4 regions of the Endobacterium panacihumi genome follow, and region 1 is predicted to be linked to each of the others. Evidence: predicted binding sites of a transcription regulator. Region 1 holds the regulator's gene; each other region holds the start of a gene.

Region 1 (4,877 bases):
ACCGGCATGATCATGAATTCCTGGAAATCGATCGGGTTGTCGGCATGGGCGCCACCGTTGATGATGTTCATCATCGGAACCGGCAGAACGTGGGCGGCTGCACCACCGATATAACGGTAGAGCGGCAGGCCGGAGGATTCGGCAGCAGCCTTGGCAACGGCGAGCGATACGCCGAGAATGGCGTTGGCGCCGAGACGCGACTTGTTCGGCGTGCCGTCGAGCGCGATCATCGTCTTGTCGATATGGATCTGGCTTTCGGCGTCAAAACCGCCGATGGCGTCGAAGATTTCGGTGTTGACGGCTTCAACAGCCTTCAGCACGCCCTTGCCGCCATAACGCTTGCCGCCATCGCGAAGCTCAACGGCTTCGTGCGCGCCGGTCGAGGCGCCCGACGGAACGGCAGCGCGGCCCATCGTGCCGTCTTCGAGATAGACGTCGACTTCTACGGTCGGGTTGCCGCGGCTGTCGAGGATTTCGCGGGCAATGATATCGGTAATGGCAGTCAATGTTCTCTCCTCAGGTTGACGTCTATGCGGTCACTGAAAATGGCTCACAATCAATGACACGGCAATTACAGTGCAGGCACTTTTGATTCCTTGACGGTGATCAAAAGTGCAATTTGTCACATGGGCCTTTTCACGCAGCCTTGGCGATGGCGTCAAAAGCCAGCAGTTTTTCCAGCAGTTTCGGCATGTCCTTCAGATGCACCATGTTGGGGCCATCCGACGGCGCATTGTCCGGATCCTCATGCGTTTCGATAAAGACACCTGCCACACCGACAGCCACGGCTGCACGCGCAAGCGTTTCTACGAACTCGCGCTGACCGCCGCTCGAACCGCCCTGCCCGCCCGGCTGCTGCACGGAATGGGTGGCGTCAAAAATGACCGGCGAACCGAGCGATGCCATGATCGGCAATGAGCGCATGTCCGAGACCAGCGTGTTGTAGCCGAAGGAAGCACCGCGCTCGCACAGCAGCACATTGCCGTTTCCGCTTTCGGTAAACTTTGCCTGGACATTCTTCATGTCCCAGGGCGCCAGAAACTGGCCCTTCTTGACGTTGATGGCACGGCCGGTTTTTGCAGCGGCCACCAGAAGATCGGTCTGGCGCGACAAAAATGCCGGGATCTGCAGGATATCCACCGTTTCAGCAACGATGGCGCACTGCTCTTCGGTATGAATGTCGGTCAGGACCGGAAAGCCGAATTCCTTCTTGAGATCGGCAAAGATTTCCATTGCTGTTTCGAGCCCGATGCCGCGCTTGCCGGCAATCGACGTGCGGTTCGCCTTGTCGAAGGAGGATTTGTAGACGAGACCGATGCCAAGCTTCTCGCAGAGCTCCGACAGCGTGCCGGCGATCATGAAGGCATGGTCGCGGCTTTCCATCTGGCAGGGGCCGGCGATCAGAGAGAGTTTCTTGCTGTTGGAAAAAAGGACCTGCTTGGCCCCCTCGCCGACGGTTACTTCGGCCTTGGCGCTGACAGCCATGATCACTCCTCGAAAGCAAATACGGCACCCTGTCCGGGCGCCGGGGCAACCATGATACGGCTGCCCTTTTCCATGAATGCGACGTCATTAGCAGCAAGCTTTGCCCGTGTCACGGTGAGATCGGGAACACGGAAGACGATGGCGGCGCCGGTGAGGCCAAGCGTTTGCGATGACTTGAAACCAGCCTCGACCGCAAATTCAGCCCGAAAGGTTTCGGCAGACAGCACCTGCACGGCAGCGTTTCTCGCGGAAAAGCGATGATGCTCGCCGGCAAGCTCCGAACCGGTATCGATCGCGATCTGCAGACGCCCGACGTGAGAAGCCAATGCATTTTCCGCCACCAGCACGACCTCCGCCAAACCGAAAACACCGTTTTCGTGGCGCTCCAGTGTCGCGCGATCGGCCGGCAAGGGATCAAGCCGCTGACATGTGAACACGCCGAAAGAATCACTTTCCCCGCGCCCCGCAAAAGCCAGATGAAAACGGGCAAGTTTTTCCGAACCGTCCGGCAACTTCGCTAGCCGTGAGAATTCCAGCATATCACCGCCGGAAATCCCGGCTTGGGTAAACCGCTCACGGTCGGCACGCGCATTGTCCGTTGCCAGGGCGACGGCAGAAAAGCCCTCCTCGCCCATCACTGTGCGCGCCGCCTGATCCTGCGCCACGAATGCATTACCGGCTGCAATCGAGTTCTCGTAGAGTTCCGAATCCACAACGGCCAACGGCTCCAGATAGGTGCCATCCCTCATGAAAACACAGGCATTTCCCGTACCGAACGGATGTGTGGCGTCGGCCGCAACCGTGAAACCGAGCCGGCTTAATCGCCGACGAGCAATATCGAGAGACGCGGTGGGCAAAACGAGATGGTCGATGGTGAACATGGCCGCCCTTCTTCAAAACAGGCTTGAATAACAGTGATCGACTTTTCCCAGCCCGTGATCAAGCACACCATGCGCCGCCTTCGTTCCAAGCACTACCAATTTTCGTAGTTGCGGAACACACATGGAACATATAGTGTCCGTTCTGGATTTGTTTCACCTTCAAGGACCCGCCATGCTCACGCGCAAACAGCAGGAACTGCTTCTGTTCATTCACGAACGCATGAAGGAGTCCGGTGTGCCGCCATCGTTCGACGAAATGAAGGATGCGCTGGACCTGGCTTCCAAATCGGGCATCCACCGCCTGATCACGGCACTTGAGGAACGCGGCTTCATCCGCCGCCTGCCGAACCGGGCACGTGCCCTGGAAGTCATCAAGCTGCCGGACGCCTATAATGCCAGCCTGACGCCGCGCAAACCGTTTTCACCGAGCGTCATCGAAGGCAGTCTCGGCAAGACCCAGCCGGTCAAGACGGTCACCCCGCCACCGGTCGCCAATGACAGCATTCCGGCCACCACCGTGCCCGTCATGGGCCGGATTGCTGCCGGTGTGCCGATCTCCGCAATCCAGAACACCACGCATGAAATCGCCGTGCCGCCGGAAATGCTCGGCAATGGCGAACATTATGCGCTGGAAGTGCGCGGCGATTCGATGATCGAGGCCGGCATTCTGGATGGCGACACGGTCATCATCCGCAACGGCAACACCGCCACGCCGGGTGATATCATCGTCGCGCTGGTGGATGACGAGGAAGCGACACTGAAGCGTTTTCGCCGCAAGGGCGCATCGATCGCGCTGGAAGCCGCCAACCCGGCTTATGAGACCCGCATCTTCCCGCAGGAACGTGTAAAAGTTCAGGGCAAGCTGGTCGGCCTCATTCGCCGTTACCACTGATCTGCGATCTGCTGCTCAGGAATTGCAGCGGTTCCGGCAATGCCGGATCGAAAACACCTCGCCGCCAGTCATACTGGCGGTGGCGCTCCCAGGAGCGATCAGAGCCATCCATGGCGACAACGACTGACCATTCCTGAGGATCGGATTTTCCGTTAAAGCGGATTTCCAAAGCCCCCATGCGGCGCAGTGCTTCGCCATTGATCATCAGGGCGCCTGATCGGCAGCGATCGAAACGGGCGCGCGCAGCGATCACCACCTGAGCCATATCACAGGCGGGGCCGGCGTAACGCGCATCTTCCACAACCGCGATCGTCGGGCCATCGCGTGGTCTTGCGACACACCATGATCGGGCCGCGCAGGCGAATGTTGCCGAAGGGGTTTCCTGCAGTGCTTTTCGCATGCCCTGCCGGGCTCGGGCGATTTGTTCTGGTTTGAGCGGCTCTCGGCCTGCCCTTGCTACGGCAGCAACTGGCGCTTCTGGACTTGCCGCATTTTTCTTCGCAGCGCCTTTCTCCTGCATAGTGGGAGAAGCCAGGGACACAGCGTCCGAACCGGGCAGGTCTACACTCGTGTTTGCCGCCGTCAAAGCATGACTGGACTGGGGAGGCTTCACCTCCGTGTCCGGTGCCGGAATATCCAGCAAAGTCGGCCCCTCTGGCTGGGGCAATGACAGGGCATGACGCCACTGCGAGTAGATGAAACCGGGCGGACGGACGCGATTGGTGGCGACCTGACCATCCGCCAGAAACGCAGCAAGGCTGCCATCTTCCGAAACGAGAAAATCCGGCGGCGGATCGTGCCCTGCCCGCCATGAGAGAAAAATGGCCAGAGCCAGAAACGGCAGCCCCAGCAGATAAAGCCGCGTGCGCAGCAAGGTCAGGATAAGGAAGCCAGCCGTTGCGATGGGAAGAAACCAAGTCGGTTGGCGGCCGATGCCGACATCGCCACCCCAGCCGGCAACGGTTTTGGCGACGATGATGACGCCCTCCAGCCCCATGCCCATCACGTTCAAGAACGGCCCATCCAGCCCAAATGGCATCACCAGCATTGCAATCAGGCCGAACGGCATGACGATGAACGAAACGAGCGGCATGGCAGCCAGATTGGCGGCCAGCCCGTAGGTGGAAAGACGGTGAAAATGGTCGATGGAAAAGATGGCCGTCGACAGGCCACCGATCAGCGACGTGACGAAGACGCCACCGACCAGATGCCCCAGGGCAAAAACCGGTTTGAGCGCTGCCGGGCGCCATGGCGGATCGTCGCTATTCGCCTCCCTGCGCCTGCTCCATGCCGAATAGCCCGCCACCAGCGCCACCGTGGCGGCAAAGGACATCTGGAAACTCGGCCCCAGAATTTCCGAGGGAGAGACGACAAGAACGACCAGCGCCGCCAGCGCCACATTGCGCAGGCTGATCGACGGACGGTCGAAAAACACGGCGGCCAGCATGATCGCCATCATGATATAGGCGCGCTCGGCGGACACGCCGAAGCCGGAGATCAGGTAATAACCGGTCGCCATCAGAAGTGCTGCACCCGCCGCCAGCTTCTTGACGGGAAACGCCTGCGCAAAACCGGGCATAAGAGCAAACAGGCTGCGCATGCCGACAAAAAAGATACCG
Region 2 (4,877 bases), 530 kb from region 1:
ATAAGCCGTCCGGCTGCAAGCGCAGAAAACGCCTGCAGCCAAGGGAAACGCTCAAAGATGCGCGGCGACCTCTTCTGCCGTAGGGATCGAAGGTTGCGCACCGGCTTTCAGGCAGGCAAGCGATCCTGCGATTGCTGCGCGGCGCAACGCATCGGGGAAATCGAGCCCCTGTTCCATGCCCGATACGAGATAGCCGCAGAATGTGTCACCGGCTCCGACCGTGTCGACAGGGGTGATGTCGAGCCCCTTGACCCTGTGTACGACACCGTTGCGGACTGCGATCACGCCGTCGGCGCCAAGCGTTACAATCAGTGCTTGACCGCGTTCGGAATGCCATTCCCGCATGGCCGCTTCGCGATCATCAGCTTGAGCAATCTGCCTGCCAACCAGAAGCGAAAACTCGGTCTCGTTGGCGATCACCACATCGGCGAGTTTCGCAAGTTCAGCTGCTTCCGGCGTCAATGGTGCCGTGTTGAGAATGCTGACGATATGCTGGGCACGTGCGGAGCGCAGCGCGCGCTCGACGCTGTCAGCCGGAATTTCAAGTTGCAGCATCAGCAGGCTGCCGGCCCGCATCGTGCCGACGGCAATATGCGCCTGGTCTTCATCGATCGTGCCATTGGCTCCGGGCACGACGACGATCATGTTCTCGCCATCGCCACCAACAAGGATTTGCGCCGTACCGGTCGGTTCGCTGCTGCGCGCAACGGCGGAAAGATCGACGCCGGCCTGATCAAGAAGCTCCAGTGCCGGCTTGGCAAACTCGTCTTCACCAACAGCACCCGCCATGCGCACACCGCTGCCGGCGCGCCGCGCTGCCAGTGCCTGATTGGCGCCCTTGCCACCGGCCGCCGTGGAAAAGCTGGTTCCGGCCACTGTTTCGCCGGGCTGCGGCAGCCGGGGCGTGGTGGCGATGAGGTCCATGTTGATGGAGCCGAGGACAGTGATCATGAAAAGCCTGTGCGTGCGTTCGAAGCCGATATTTTGCGGGCGACACTGCCCGACAGTGTCAGTCCTCGTCAACCACCCGCAGCTTCAGAAGGCCCGTACGGCTTTCGACGCCATGTGATGGCTGCGCTTTATGGTCTGCCACGGCCGTGTTGTGCGGCGCGGGAGCCTCGAGTTCCAGCGCGCCGATCTTGGCCCCACGACGGTTGAGCTTGTCGGACGAGGTGAGAATCTGTTCGACATCTTTCTGCGCCGCCAGAAAATGGCTTTGCAGTTTTCGCGTGCGGTCGTCTAGCCGACCGAGGTCGTCCATCAGCAGTGCCACTTCGCCCTGGATCAGATGCGCCTGTTCACGCATCCGCTGGTCCTTCAGTACGGCCTGGATGACCTGGATGGAGAGCATCAGCAGGGAAGGGGAGACGATGACGATTCGCGCACGCTGGGCCTTTTGCACCACGCCTTCGAAGTGTTCGTGTATCTCGGCAAATATCGATTCCGAAGGCACGAACAGGAAAGCGGTCTCCTGCGTTTCGCCATGGATCAGATATTTTTCCGAAATGTCCTTGATGTGGACTTCAAGGTCGCGGCGAAACTGCTGGCCGGCATTGCGGCGCAGGTCGGCATCGGTTGCTTCGCGAAACACGTTCCATGCTTCCAGCGGAAACTTTGCGTCGATCACCAGCGGTGGTGCGCCGTTGGGCATCGCAATCGTGCAGTCCGGCCGCGTGCCATTGGAGAGCATTGTCTGGAAACCATAGGCACCCTGCGGCAATGCATCGGCAACGATTGCCTCCATACGGCCCTGTCCGAACGCGCCGCGTGTCTGCTTATTGGACAAGATTGCCTGCAGGCCGACGACATCTTTCGCCAACGTCTGGATATTGTTCTGCGCCGCATCGATGACGGCAAGCCGTTCCTGCAGCGCGCGCAAATTGTCGTGGGTGGATTTGGTCTGTTCCGTGATGGTTGCGCCGAGCCGATGGCTCATGCCGTCGAGGCGTTGGCTGACGGCACGGTTGAGTTCCGACTGGCGGCTGCTCAGCGCCTCGCCCATCGCCGCCATGCGTCCCTGCATTTCGGATTGCAGCCTCAGCACTTCGGCAAGCCGTGCATCCGCTTCCACGGCGCGACGCGCCGCTTCTTCCTGCGCAGAGGCGGCCGAGCGCCTGCCAGACGCCACCATCACGAGGGCGAGCACAAACAGAAGCACGGTAATGCCAAAAGCTGCAGCAAACATCGGGTTGCCGGTCAGCGCGGCCAGAAGGGAGTGTTGGGTTTCCATGGTGCCAAGCCTAGCAGATTTATTTTTGGCGAAAAGATCAAAACAGGAACAAATTGCGATGGGCTGCCGAAACGGGGTACCATTCATCCGCTTTCACGCGTCGGGGAAGCCAAGGCTTCAATTTTTGTTTTCCCTGCCGAAAAGATGAGATAATGGGAGGCCATGACGATCAAGCCGCTTATTATCCTTCCCGATCCGGTGCTTCGTACCGTATCCGCCCCCATCGAACGTGTCGACGACGAGGTGTTGAAACTCGCCGACGACATGCTGGAAACCATGTATGATGCTCCCGGCATCGGCCTTGCCGCGATCCAGATCGGTGTGCCGCGCCGTCTGCTGGTCATCGATGTCGCCAAGGAAGGTGATCCGGCGCAGCCGATGGTGTTCATCAATCCGGAAATCCTGAAATCATCGGATGAGCGCTCGGTCTACGAAGAGGGCTGCCTGTCGATCCCGGAATATTATGCCGAGGTCGAGCGCCCGGCGACGGTGACGGTGAAACATATCGGCCGTGACGGCAAGGAGCACATGCTGGAGGCCGACGGTCTGCTGGCGACCTGCTTCCAGCACGAACTGGATCACCTCAACGGCATTCTCTTCATCGACCATATTTCCCGCCTCAAGCGTGAGATGGTGATCAAGAAATTCACCAAGGCCGCCAAGGCAAAGGCGGTCTGAGGATCGCGTTGCCATCGAAGTTTATCGACCTCGATGGCCCAAAGCCCATGAACAACGACGGGTTCGACCATGTCTTTTCGCATCATCTTCATGGGCACGCCGGATTTTTCCGTGCCGACACTGCGAGCGTTGAAGGAAGCGGGTCATGAGATCGTCGCCGTCTACAGCCAGCCGCCGCGCCCGGCGGGACGGCGTGGGCTCGATCTGACAAAATCCCCTGTGCATCAGGCTGCTGAACTGCTTGGCCTTCCGGTTCTAACGCCGCTCAATTTCAAGGCCGAGGAAGACCGCGAGATTTTTCGGGCCCACAACGCCGATGTCGCCGTCGTCGTGGCCTACGGCCTGCTGCTACCGGTCGCCATTCTCGAAGGTACAAAGCTCGGCTGCTATAACGGTCACGCGTCGCTTCTGCCGCGTTGGCGCGGTGCGGCCCCCATCCAGCGGGCTATCATGGCCGGTGATGAAAAGACCGGCATGGTCGTCATGAAAATGGAAAAGGGTCTCGATACCGGCCCGATGGCGCTGACGAAGGAAGTCGAGATCGGCGAGGCGATGACGGCCGGTGAGCTGCATGGCCGGTTGATGCTGGTCGGCGCCCGCGCCATGGTTGAGGCCATGGAAAAGCTGGAGGCGGACGACCTGCCGCTGACGGTGCAGCCGGAAGAAGGCGTGCTTTACGCCGCCAAGATCGACAAGGGCGAGACGCGCATCGATTTTTCGAAACCTGCCCGTGACGTGCATAACCACATCCGCGGCCTGTCGCCGTTTCCCGGCGCGTGGTTCGAACTGGAGATCAACGGCAAGCCGGAACGCATCAAGGTTCTGGGTTCCGAATGTGCTAAAGGTCAGGGCAAGGCCGGGGAAGTTCTTGCCGATACTGCGTTGCTCGTGGCCTGCGGCGAGGGTGCCGTGCGGCTGACACGCCTGCAGAAGGCCGGCGGCAAGCCGCTGGGGGCCGCAGACTTTTTGCGTGGCACGCCGATCGTCGCCGGCACCATTTTGCCCGCGCCCTCCGAGGTCGCCTGATGCCGCGCTTTCGCATGACCGTCGAATATGACGGCACCGCCTATGTCGGCTGGCAGCGTCAGGAAAACGGCCATTCGGTCCAGTCGGCCATCGAAAAGGCCATTCTCAAGCTGACCGGCGAAACCGTATCCATCCGTGGCGCCGGCCGCACCGACAGCGGCGTGCATGCGCGCGGTCAGGTGATCCATGCCGATCTGTCGCGCGAATGGTTGCCGCACAAGCTGCGCAACGCCGTCAACGCCCATCTGATGATGGCGGAAGAGGCCGTGGCGGTGGTTGAGGTCATGGCCGTTGACGACACGTTCGATGCCCGCTTTTCCGCCCTCAAACGGCATTATCTCTACCGCATCCTCAATCGCCCGGCGCCACTTGCGCTGGAAAAGAACCGCGCCTGGTGGGTGGCAAGGGAGCTTGACCACGAGGCCATGCATGCTGCGGCGCAAATGTTGGTCGGCCACCACGATTTCACGACATTCCGCTCCACGCACTGTCAGGCCAAAAATCCGGTTCGCACGCTCGACCGGCTGGATGTGACGCGAGTGGGCGATCTCATCGAAATCCGCGCCAGCGCCCAAAGTTTTCTGCACAACCAGATCCGGTCTTTTGCCGGCACGCTGAAGATCGCGGGCGAGGGCAAGGTGACGCCGGAAGATGTGCGCGGGGCACTGGAAGCAAGAGACCGCAAGGAATGCGGTCCGGTGGCACCCCCGGACGGGCTCTATTTCATGAAGGTGGAATATCCCGGCGATCCGTGATGCCGGGATGGCGCAGCATCAGGGCGCGACGCCCAGAAACGTCTGCAAGGCATCCGAAAGCAGCAGCGACGGAATGATCAGCGTCATCGCCGTGGTGGCGACGATCAGCGGCTGCGGACCCAAGATCATACGCAGAATGCGCGACAGCGAAAACACCAGCCCTAACAGCAGCGCCAGCCAAAGAAGCG
Region 3 (4,877 bases), on a different contig from region 1:
CCAGATCGTTCAACATGGCCTGCACATCCGCCACCTGCTCGCGTTCGCCGCGACGGGTGATGAGAATACGCAAGGGCGCCGCTTCCGGTGTCTCTGCCTCGGCTTTTTTCGGCGCCGTCAGCAGCGGAGAAGCAGGGGCCGTGTTCATGGCCACTTCGAGCTGCTTGGTCGTGCGGGCAAAATTGTCGGCGCGCAGCGGCACGTCGGACATTAGGTTGGCCGGCACCGGCTTTTTCGGCGCAAACAGTTTTGCGTCATGCAGCATGACCGGCGTTACCTGCGCATCGGTGATCACCACATGCACGCCGCGTTCGGTCTGGCCGTAAAGTGATTGTGCGAACTTGGCCGGCAGGCGCACGCAGCCATGCGAGGCGGGATAATTCGGCACGCTGCTCGATTCGTGCAGCGCGATGCCCGACCATGTCAGGCGCTGCATCCACGGCATCGGCGCGTTTGAGTAGATGTTGGACTCGTGATATTTTTTCTTGTCGAGGATCGAAAAGATACCGGTCGGCGTGTCGTGACCTTCCTTGCCGGTCGACACTTTCGACGTCGCCACAACCGTGTCTCCGTCATAGACGGAAAGCGACTGCTTGTCCTTGGAAACGATGATCTGCAGGGTCCGTGCGTTTTCCGCGACGGCCGTTCCGGCCAGCACGCAGGTGGACATCAATGCAAGGCCGAAGGCCGCAAGCCGGGACATGGAAACCTCATACGCAATACAGGCTCACAGTCTATTCCGACATGCTTAAGAAAGGTTTGACCGGGTCGGGGAAAATTGTCGTTTTGCAACACGATTGTCTCACGTTGCGGTGAGAGGGCGGTGACACGTACGCTGACTGCATGCCTGTTGACATCAGCGTTTGCGGTCCTTTCCGCCAAAGGTATAGCCGGTTTCCACCGCGCCCTTGCCGAATTTGTCGCGCAGCTTGTCGATCGCCGCTTCCGCCTTTGCGCGCCGGGTCGCTTGCTGGTCCACCAGGTCGGGCGGATCGGCGCGCGATGAGTCTTCGAGATCGGTCACGCCGATGCCAAGCAGGCGAAATTTTGTGCCGTCCGTCTCGCGTTCCATCAGCTGCAGGCCGGTGCGAAAAATCCGGTCGGCAAGCTGCGTCGGATCTTCCAGACGCCGGTTGCGGGTGCGGCTTTTGAAGTCCGATGTTTTCATTTTCAGAACGACGGTATGGCCGGCAATGTCGTGTCTTTTCAGCCGGGTCGAAACTTTTTCCGCAAGGCTGCGCAGGATCGGCACCAGTTGCTCGTGGCTGGAAATGTCGTCGAAAAAGGTCGTTTCTGCCGAAACGCTTTTCGCCGCCTCGTTGAGATGCACCGTGCGGTCATCGATGCCGCGCGAAAGCCGAAAAAGCCGCTGACCCATCACGCCATAACGACGCATCAGGTCGCTTTCGGCCATGGCCTGCAATTGCCCGATGGTGCGGATGCCATCGGCTTCGAGCGAGGCATTGAACGCCTTGCCGACGCCCCAAATGGTGGTGACGGGGCGGGGGGCCAGAAAATCGAGCGCCTCCGCCTTGCCGATCACGGAAAAGCCGCGTGGTTTCTGCAAGTCGGACGCGACCTTGGCCAAAAACTTGCAATAGGAGAGGCCAACCGAGATGGAGATGCCGAGTTCGCTTTCCACGCGCTTGGCAAAACGTGCCAGCGTGCGGGCCGGCGGGTCACGATGCAGGCGCTCGGTGCCGGCCAGTTCCAGAAATGCTTCATCGATTGAAAGCGGCTGCACCAATGGTGTCAGGTCCTGCATCATGGCGCGCATCTGCCTGCCGACAGTCACGTATTTTTCGATGTTGGGCTTGATCACCACCGCATCTGGACAGGCTTCCAGCGCCTTGAACATCGGCATGGCCGAGCGCACGCCGCTGATGCGGGCAATGTAACAGGCAGTGGATACGACACCACGCTTGCCGCCGCCGATGATCACCGGCTTATCGGCAAGGCTTGGATCGTCGCGTTTTTCGATGCTGGCATAAAAGGCGTCACAATCGATATGCGCCAGTGTCAGCCCGTAAAGCTCCTTGTGGCGGAGCAGACGAGGACTACCGCAGGCACGACAGCGGGTGCGGCCCTCCGGTTGTTCCGTCAGGCAGTCTCTACAAAATCCACCCGGTTTGTCTTGGCTGTCGATCTCGGTTGCCATCTTCGGAACAAATGTTGAACAAGTCGACATTAGGCCGTAGGATCAGAACTCTCAAGCGGTAAGGAAGCAGGCATGCACGACTTCCAGACCTATTTGTCGCACCGGAAATCAGCGGGGCAGCCAGTGCGCCCGGATCAGTTCTTCCGCATGCCGCCAGTTAAGGGCGCGAACGATATCGTCCTGCGGCTTCGGCGCCATCAGATGCAGCGGGCTGTCGGGCATCATGTGAATGAGCAGGCTGTCCGGCATGTGCGTACGCACGGAATGCAGGTTATGCGCCATGTCGTCGATGAACGTCGTCGGGAAAATGCGCTCGGCATTCAGCCGCCGCATGATCGGCCCCTTTGCCTCCTCGCTGGCGATCAGCGGAAATTTAAGGGCCAGCCTGTCGAGAAGGCGGCGGCGCTGTTGGCTGTAAAGCGGCGGCATGGCGGTCAGAAACACCACGTCGGCATCGGCGGACAATGCTTCCAAAGTCTGGACGACTTCGTCGATGGGCAACTGCCAATCTTCCTGCGCCTCGAAAAACGCGCCGATAAGCTGGGAAACGCCGCTCGCATCGACTTCCAGCTTCGTGTCGCTGGCAATGATATTGCCGATCAGATTGAAGGAGCGCGGCAGGAATTCGTGCCCCTGTGCGCGCAGAAATTTCTGAAACGGGTCGGCAAAATGCAAGACGACGTCGTCGACGTCGCAGACGACAAGCGGTCTGTCAGTGACGGCGACATGCGAAATATCGAGAATATCACCCGAGCCTTTGGTCATGTCGTTTCCGTTTCAGTCCATCGCCGGGCCGGAATAGTGGTGCCATGCGGCAACGACAGTTTCCGGCTTGGTATTGGTGGTTTCGCAAAAGGCCATCAGGCTCGGTTCGTGCGCCATGACGAAATCCAGCATGCCGGCAAGAAAGCCGGGATCGTTGATCGCCTGTCGCAGTTGCGGGGCCTGAATGCCGGACAGCGCCAGAAAACGGCTCATCATATCCGGCTCGCTGGCCAGCCAGCCAAGCAGGGTGACGGCGGTTTCTTCGGGGTCGACGGCTGCCGCTTTGTCTTTCTGACGCGGCTCAAGCGGTCCTTGCATGCTCTCAAGTTACCTTTTCTTCAAACAAATTACTCTAGACTGAAACGAACAAGAGTTTTTGGAATCGGTCGTGGGGTGAACTTATATCTTCGCGATAGCGTTACAAGACCGGAACCGGCCGTTCCCGGCCAACTTTCCGTGCGAAATAAGGACCGTTCATAAATGGCCAAGCAGGTTATGATCGTCGAAGACAATGAGCTGAACATGAAGCTCTTTCGCGACCTTATCGAGGCTTCCGGTTATGAGACGATTCAGACCCGCAACGGCATGGAAGCGCTGGATCTGGCCCGTAAACATCGCCCGGACCTCATCCTCATGGATATCCAGTTGCCGGAAGTGTCCGGTCTGGAAGTGACCAAGTGGTTGAAGGAAGACGACGAGTTGCATGTCATCCCCGTCATCGCCGTCACCGCTTTTGCCATGAAGGGTGACGAGGAACGGATTCGACAAGGCGGCTGCGAGGCCTATGTATCGAAACCCATCTCGGTGCCGAAGTTCATCGAAACCATCAAGACCTATCTGGGCGACGCCTAAAATTCGGGAAAATTGCCATGACGGCGCGCATCCTTGTAGTCGACGATATTCCAGCCAATGTGAAACTGCTCGAAGCCCGGCTTCTTGCTGAATATTTTGAGGTCCTTACGGCCGAGGACGGTCCAAAGGCGCTCGCCATCGTCGAAAGCACCAGCGTCGACCTCGTCCTGCTCGACATCATGATGCCGGGCATGAGCGGCTTTGAAGTGTGCGAACGCCTGAAGGCGAACCCGCGCACTGCCCATATTCCCGTGGTCATGGTGACGGCGCTCGACCAGCCATCCGACCGTGTGCGCGGCCTCAAGGCCGGCGCCGATGATTTTCTCACCAAGCCGGTCAACGATCTTCAACTCATCTCGCGCGTGAAAAGCCTTGTGCGGCTAAAGACGCTGAGCGACGAACTGCGCATCCGCTCCGAAACCGCGCGCACGATCGGCATGGAAGACATGCTCAAAGGGGACGGGCGCGAGGAGGCGGGACAGATTCTTCTCGTCGATAGCCGTGCCAGCTCGCAGGAACGCATCATCAAGGCGCTGAAGCCGATCGGCGATGTCACCGCCATGTCTGATCCGCAGGCGGCATTGTTCGAGGCGGCGGAAAACCCGATCGATCTCGTCATCGTCAACGGCAATTCCGGTGAATACGATCCTTTGCGTCTCTGCTCGCAGCTTCGCTCGCTGGAACGCACCCGTTTTATCCCGTTGCTGCTGGTCACTGATCTTGGTGACGAGGATCTGATCGTACGTGCGCTCGATCTCGGTGTGAACGACTATATCGTCCGCCCGATCGATCCGAACGAACTGGTGGCGCGCACGCTCACCCAGATCAAGCGCAAGCGCTACAATGATCGTCTTCGTTCCAGCGTACGAGAAACGATCGAACTGGCCGTCACGGATGGCCTGACGGGCCTTCAGAACCGCCGTTATCTCGACAATCATCTGAAGACGCTGTTCAACCGCGCCGCCGCGCGCGGGCGTTCGCTGTCGATCTGCCTTGTCGATATCGACCGCTTCAAGCAGGTGAACGACACCTATGGCCACGACGTTGGCGATGAGGTGCTGAAGGAATTCGCGTCGCGCATTCGCTCCACCGTGCGTGGCGC
Region 4 (4,877 bases), 120 kb from region 1:
GAGCAGAAGGCGCTCGAAACGCAGATGGCTCAGACCCAGAAGATGAATGCCGTGGGCACGCTGGCGGGCGGCATCGCCCACGATTTTAACAACGTGCTGACCGCCATCCTCCTGTCCTCAGACCACCTGCTACTGCAGGCGCGGCCGGCCGATGCCAGCTTTGCCGACCTGATGGAAATCAAACGCAACGCCAACCGTGCCGCCGTGCTGGTGCGCCAGCTTTTGGCCTTCTCGCGCAAGCAGACGATGCGCCCGAGCGTGCTCAACCTCACCGATGTCGTCGGTGACCTGCGCATGCTGGTGGATCGCCTGATTTCCGGGACAAACGTCAAACTCGATGTCGATTACGGCCGCGATCTCTGGCCGGTGCGCACCGACCTGTCGCAGTTCGAGCAGGTGCTGATCAATCTCTGCGTCAACGCGCGCGACGCCATGCCGGAGGGCGGGCGCATCACCATCCGCACGCGCAACGTGACGGCGGAAGAGGGACGCGCATACGCAGGCGCCGACCTGCCGGACGAAGACATGGTGATGGTGGAAGTGGCCGATAATGGCACCGGCATTCCGCCCGAAATCATGGACAAGATTTTTGAGCCTTTCTTCACCACCAAGGAAGTGGGCAAGGGGACCGGTCTTGGCCTTTCCATGGTCTATGGCATCGTCAAGCAGTCGGGCGGTTATATCCACCCCGAATCGGAAGTCGGCACTGGCACGACGTTCCGTATCTTCCTGCCGCGCCACATTCCCGAACCCGTGGTCGCAACGGCGGCTTCCGAAAATGCAGCGGCAGTCGTTGCTGAAGCGCCGAAGGCCGATGCAGCGAAAGAAAATGCCGATGTCGATCTGACCGGGAACTCCGCCGTTGTCCTTCTTGTCGAAGACGAGGAGGCAGTCCGTCGCGGCGGCAAGCGCATGCTGGAAACGCGTGGTTATACCGTGCACGAGGCCGGCTCCGGCGTCGAGGCGCTCGACATCATGGAAGAGCTTGAAGGCAAGGTTGATATCGTCGTCTCCGACGTGGTCATGCCGGAAATGGATGGTCCGACCCTGCTGCGTGAACTGCGCAAGAATTATCCGGACCTGAAATTCATCTTCGTATCGGGCTATGCGGAGGACGCATTTGCGCGCAATCTGCCGGCGGATGCCAAGTTCGGTTTCCTGCCCAAACCGTTCTCGCTGAAGCAGCTGGCAGTGACTGTGCGGGAAATGCTCGACCGGCAGGACTAGGTCGTCAGCGGGCGGCGAATCGGCCGCCGGTCCTGACTTGAAACGGCGGCGGAACGCCGCCGAAATGATTGTTCCAGGAACAAACAGGAATAGCTTATCTGTTTGAGAACATTAAAAGAACGCAACAGGAAAAACAGTATTTGAATCAATCGCATCGTCCCCGCTTGTAAATGTAGAACAAAAAGGGTACGACTTGGGCATCGGTTAAACATTGATTGCTTGGCGGCGATAACCTAAAGGGGTGGTTCAAATGGCTCAGAATTCCTTGAGACTCGTAGAGGAAAAATCGGTGGATAAAAGCAAGGCGCTGGAAGCGGCACTCTCCCAGATCGAGCGTTCGTTCGGCAAGGGCTCGATCATGAAGCTCGGCTCGAACGACAGCATCGTTGAGATCGAGACCGTATCGACCGGTTCGCTCAGCCTCGATATCGCACTCGGAATTGGTGGCCTGCCGAAGGGCCGTATCATCGAAATCTACGGTCCGGAAAGCTCGGGTAAAACGACGCTGGCGCTGCAGACCATTGCCGAAGCCCAGAAGAAGGGCGGCATCTGCGCCTTCGTCGACGCCGAACACGCGCTCGACCCGGTCTATGCCCGCAAGCTCGGTGTGGACCTGCAGAACTTGCTTATCTCGCAGCCGGATACCGGTGAGCAGGCGCTTGAAATCACCGATACGCTGGTTCGCTCGGGCGCCGTAGACGTTCTCGTGGTCGACTCTGTTGCTGCGCTTACACCGCGCGCCGAAATTGAAGGCGACATGGGCGATAGCCTGCCGGGTCTTCAGGCTCGCCTGATGAGCCAGGCGCTGCGCAAGCTGACCGCTTCGATCTCCAAGTCGAAGACCATGGTCATCTTCATCAACCAGATCCGCATGAAGATCGGCGTGATGTTCGGTTCGCCGGAAACCACGACCGGCGGTAATGCGCTGAAGTTCTATGCCTCCGTTCGTCTCGACATCCGCCGTATCGGCCAGGTCAAGGAACGCGAAGAAGTTGTCGGCAACCAGACGCGCGTCAAAGTCGTCAAGAACAAGATGGCGCCTCCCTTCAAGCAGGTCGAATTCGACATCATGTATGGCGAAGGTGTTTCCAAGACCGGCGAACTGGTCGATCTCGGCGTCAAGGCCGGCATTGTCGAAAAGTCGGGCGCCTGGTTCTCCTATAACAGCCAGCGTCTCGGTCAGGGTCGTGAAAACGCCAAGACGTTCCTGCGTGACAATCCGGAACTTGCCAACGAGATCGAACTGTCGCTGCGCCAGAACGCCGGCCTGATCGCCGACAAGTTCCTGCAGAATGGCGGACCGGACGCCAATGACGGCGACGGTGACGACGCCTGACGAAATGATGGCTCGTCGCGTGTCGGGCTTGCAATGAATGTTGATAAAACCGGCCGCCATCACCCGATGTGCGGCCGGTTTGCTTGTGTGCGGCTGGACAGGCCTTGGCCCTGACGATAAAAGCCGGTGGTTTCTGGTGATGTGAACCGCCGACTGGCGGAAATGAAGGGCGTAGCATGAGCGGCGTGAATGAAATCCGGTCGACCTTCCTCGACTATTTTGGCAAAAACGGCCACGAGATCGTATCGTCGAGCCCGCTGGTTCCGCGCAACGATCCGACGCTGATGTTCACCAATGCCGGCATGGTGCAGTTCAAGAACGTCTTTACCGGTCTTGAAAGTCGCCCCTATTCGAGAGCGACCACCGCGCAGAAATGCGTGCGCGCCGGCGGCAAGCACAATGACCTCGACAATGTCGGTTACACCGCCCGTCACCACACCTTTTTCGAAATGCTCGGCAACTTCTCGTTCGGCGATTATTTCAAGGAAAACGCCATCGAGCTTGCCTGGAACCTGATCACCAAGGAATTCGGCATCGATGCCAAGCGTCTTCTGGTCACGGTCTATCATACCGATGACGAGGCTTTTGATCTCTGGAAGAAGATTGCCGGCCTGACCGACGATCGTATCATCCGCATCCCGACCAGCGACAATTTCTGGGCGATGGGTGATACCGGCCCCTGCGGCCCGTGCTCCGAAATTTTCTATGACCACGGCGACCATATCTGGGGTGGCCCTCCCGGCTCGCCGGATGAGGATGGCGACCGTTTCATCGAGATCTGGAACCTCGTCTTCATGCAATACGAGCAGGTGACGAAGGAACAGCGCATCGACCTGCCGCGTCCGTCGATCGACACCGGCATGGGCCTCGAGCGCGTGGCCGCTCTCCTGCAGGGCAAACACGACAACTACGACATCGACCTGTTCCGCGCCCTGATTTCCGCTTCGGAAGAGGCGACCGGTGTGAAGGCGGAAGGCGAGCGTCGCGCCAGCCACCGCGTCATCGCCGACCATCTGCGTTCGGCCTCGTTCCTGATCGCAGATGGCGTTCTACCGTCCAACGAAGGCCGTGGTTATGTTCTGCGCCGCATCATGCGTCGCGCCATGCGCCATGCCGAACTCTTGGGCGCCCGCGAGCCGTTGATGTACAAGCTCCTGCCGACGCTGGTCGCGCAGATGGGCCGTGCCTATCCGGAACTGGTCCGCGCCGAGCCGCTGATCTCCGAAACGCTGAAGCTGGAAGAAAACCGTTTCCGCAAGACGCTGGAACGCGGCCTGACGCTGCTGTCCGATGCCACAAACACCATGAACAAGGGTGACATGCTGGATGGCGAAACCGCCTTCAAGCTTTACGACACCTATGGTTTCCCGCTCGACCTGACGCAGGACGCTCTGCGCGCCCGTGAAATCGGCGTGGATATTGCCGGCTTCACCGATGCCATGGAGCGCCAGAAGGCCGAGGCCCGTTCGCACTGGCAGGGGTCGGGCGACAAGGCCACTGAAACCATCTGGTTCGAACTGAAGGAAAAGCTCGGCGCGACCGAATTCCTCGGCTACGATACCGAGACGGCCGAAGGCGTGGTTCTGGCGATCGTGGCCGACGGCAAGTCGGTCGAAACCGCCAAGGCGGGTGACACCGTGCAGGTCATCGTCAACCAGACGCCGTTTTACGGCGAATCCGGTGGCCAGATGGGCGATACCGGCGTCATTCGCGGCGAAGGTTTTGCCGTCGAGGTGAGCGACACCCAGAAGAAGGGTGCGGGTCTGTTCGTGCATATCGCCGTGGTCACCGAAGGCGAGATCAAGGTTGGCGAGGCGGTTGCCTTGACGGTGGATCATGCCCGCCGTTCGCGCCTGCGTGCCAACCACTCCGCCACCCATCTCCTGCACGAAGCCCTGCGTGAAGTGCTCGGCACCCACGTTGCCCAGAAGGGCTCGCTGGTGGCGCCCGAGCGCTTGCGTTTCGACGTCTCGCATCCGAAGCCGATTTCGGCGGAAGAACTGCAGCGCGTCGAGGACATGGCCAACGCCATCATCCTGCAGACCGCACCGGTCACCACCCGCCTGATGAGCGTCGATGACGCCATTGCCGAAGGCGCAATGGCACTGTTCGGGGAAAAGTATGGCGACGAAGTGCGCGTCGTGTCGATGGGCCGTGGCATTGAAGGCTCGAAGGCCGGCAAGGCCTATTCGGTCGAACTTTGCGGCGGCACCCATGTCGGCAATACCGGTGAGATCGGTCTTGTCCGCGTTCTCTCCGATAGCCCGGTCGGCGCTGGCGTGCGTCGTATCGAAGCCGTCACGGCGGAAGGCGC

The links. Region 1 encodes LexA, which represses DNA repair genes until DNA is damaged. Its sites were predicted from a motif close to TGTTCNNNNTGTGTTCNG; they were not measured.
Region 2: the regulator LexA is predicted to act here: its motif matches at 2,264-2,281, upstream of ACRQ1B_RS10190 (DNA recombination protein RmuC).
Region 3: the regulator LexA is predicted to act here: its motif matches at 2,162-2,179, upstream of ACRQ1B_RS25880 (DNA polymerase IV).
Region 4: the regulator LexA is predicted to act here: its motif matches at 1,332-1,349, upstream of recA (recombinase RecA).

Annotation. Positions count from the first base shown of each region.
Region 1 covers NZ_JBOZRA010000001.1:1,513,253-1,518,129, forward strand. Annotated here, with positions in the region: gene eno (phosphopyruvate hydratase) at 1-506, opposite strand, end outside; gene kdsA (3-deoxy-8-phosphooctulonate synthase) at 637-1,485, opposite strand; gene ACRQ1B_RS07510 (VOC family protein) at 1,488-2,366, opposite strand; gene lexA (transcriptional repressor LexA) at 2,539-3,258, shown strand; gene ACRQ1B_RS07520 (ComEC/Rec2 family competence protein) at 3,239-4,877, opposite strand, start outside.
Region 2 covers NZ_JBOZRA010000001.1:2,044,463-2,049,339, reverse strand. Annotated here, with positions in the region: gene ACRQ1B_RS10195 (ribokinase) at 52-951, opposite strand; gene ACRQ1B_RS10190 (DNA recombination protein RmuC) at 1,010-2,230, opposite strand; gene def (peptide deformylase) at 2,393-2,908, shown strand; gene fmt (methionyl-tRNA formyltransferase) at 2,978-3,934, shown strand; gene truA (tRNA pseudouridine(38-40) synthase TruA) at 3,934-4,689, shown strand; gene ACRQ1B_RS10170 (hypothetical protein) at 4,708-4,877, opposite strand, start outside.
Region 3 covers NZ_JBOZRA010000008.1:200,839-205,715, forward strand. Annotated here, with positions in the region: gene ACRQ1B_RS25875 (L,D-transpeptidase family protein) at 1-703, opposite strand, end outside; gene ACRQ1B_RS25880 (DNA polymerase IV) at 857-2,158, opposite strand; gene ACRQ1B_RS25885 (hypothetical protein) at 2,267-2,923, opposite strand; gene ACRQ1B_RS25890 (DUF3572 domain-containing protein) at 2,936-3,241, opposite strand; gene ACRQ1B_RS25895 (response regulator) at 3,404-3,775, shown strand; gene ACRQ1B_RS25900 (PleD family two-component system response regulator) at 3,793-4,877, shown strand, end outside.
Region 4 covers NZ_JBOZRA010000001.1:1,388,826-1,393,702, reverse strand. Annotated here, with positions in the region: gene cckA (cell cycle histidine kinase CckA) at 1-1,227, shown strand, start outside; gene recA (recombinase RecA) at 1,478-2,563, shown strand; gene alaS (alanine--tRNA ligase) at 2,740-4,877, shown strand, end outside.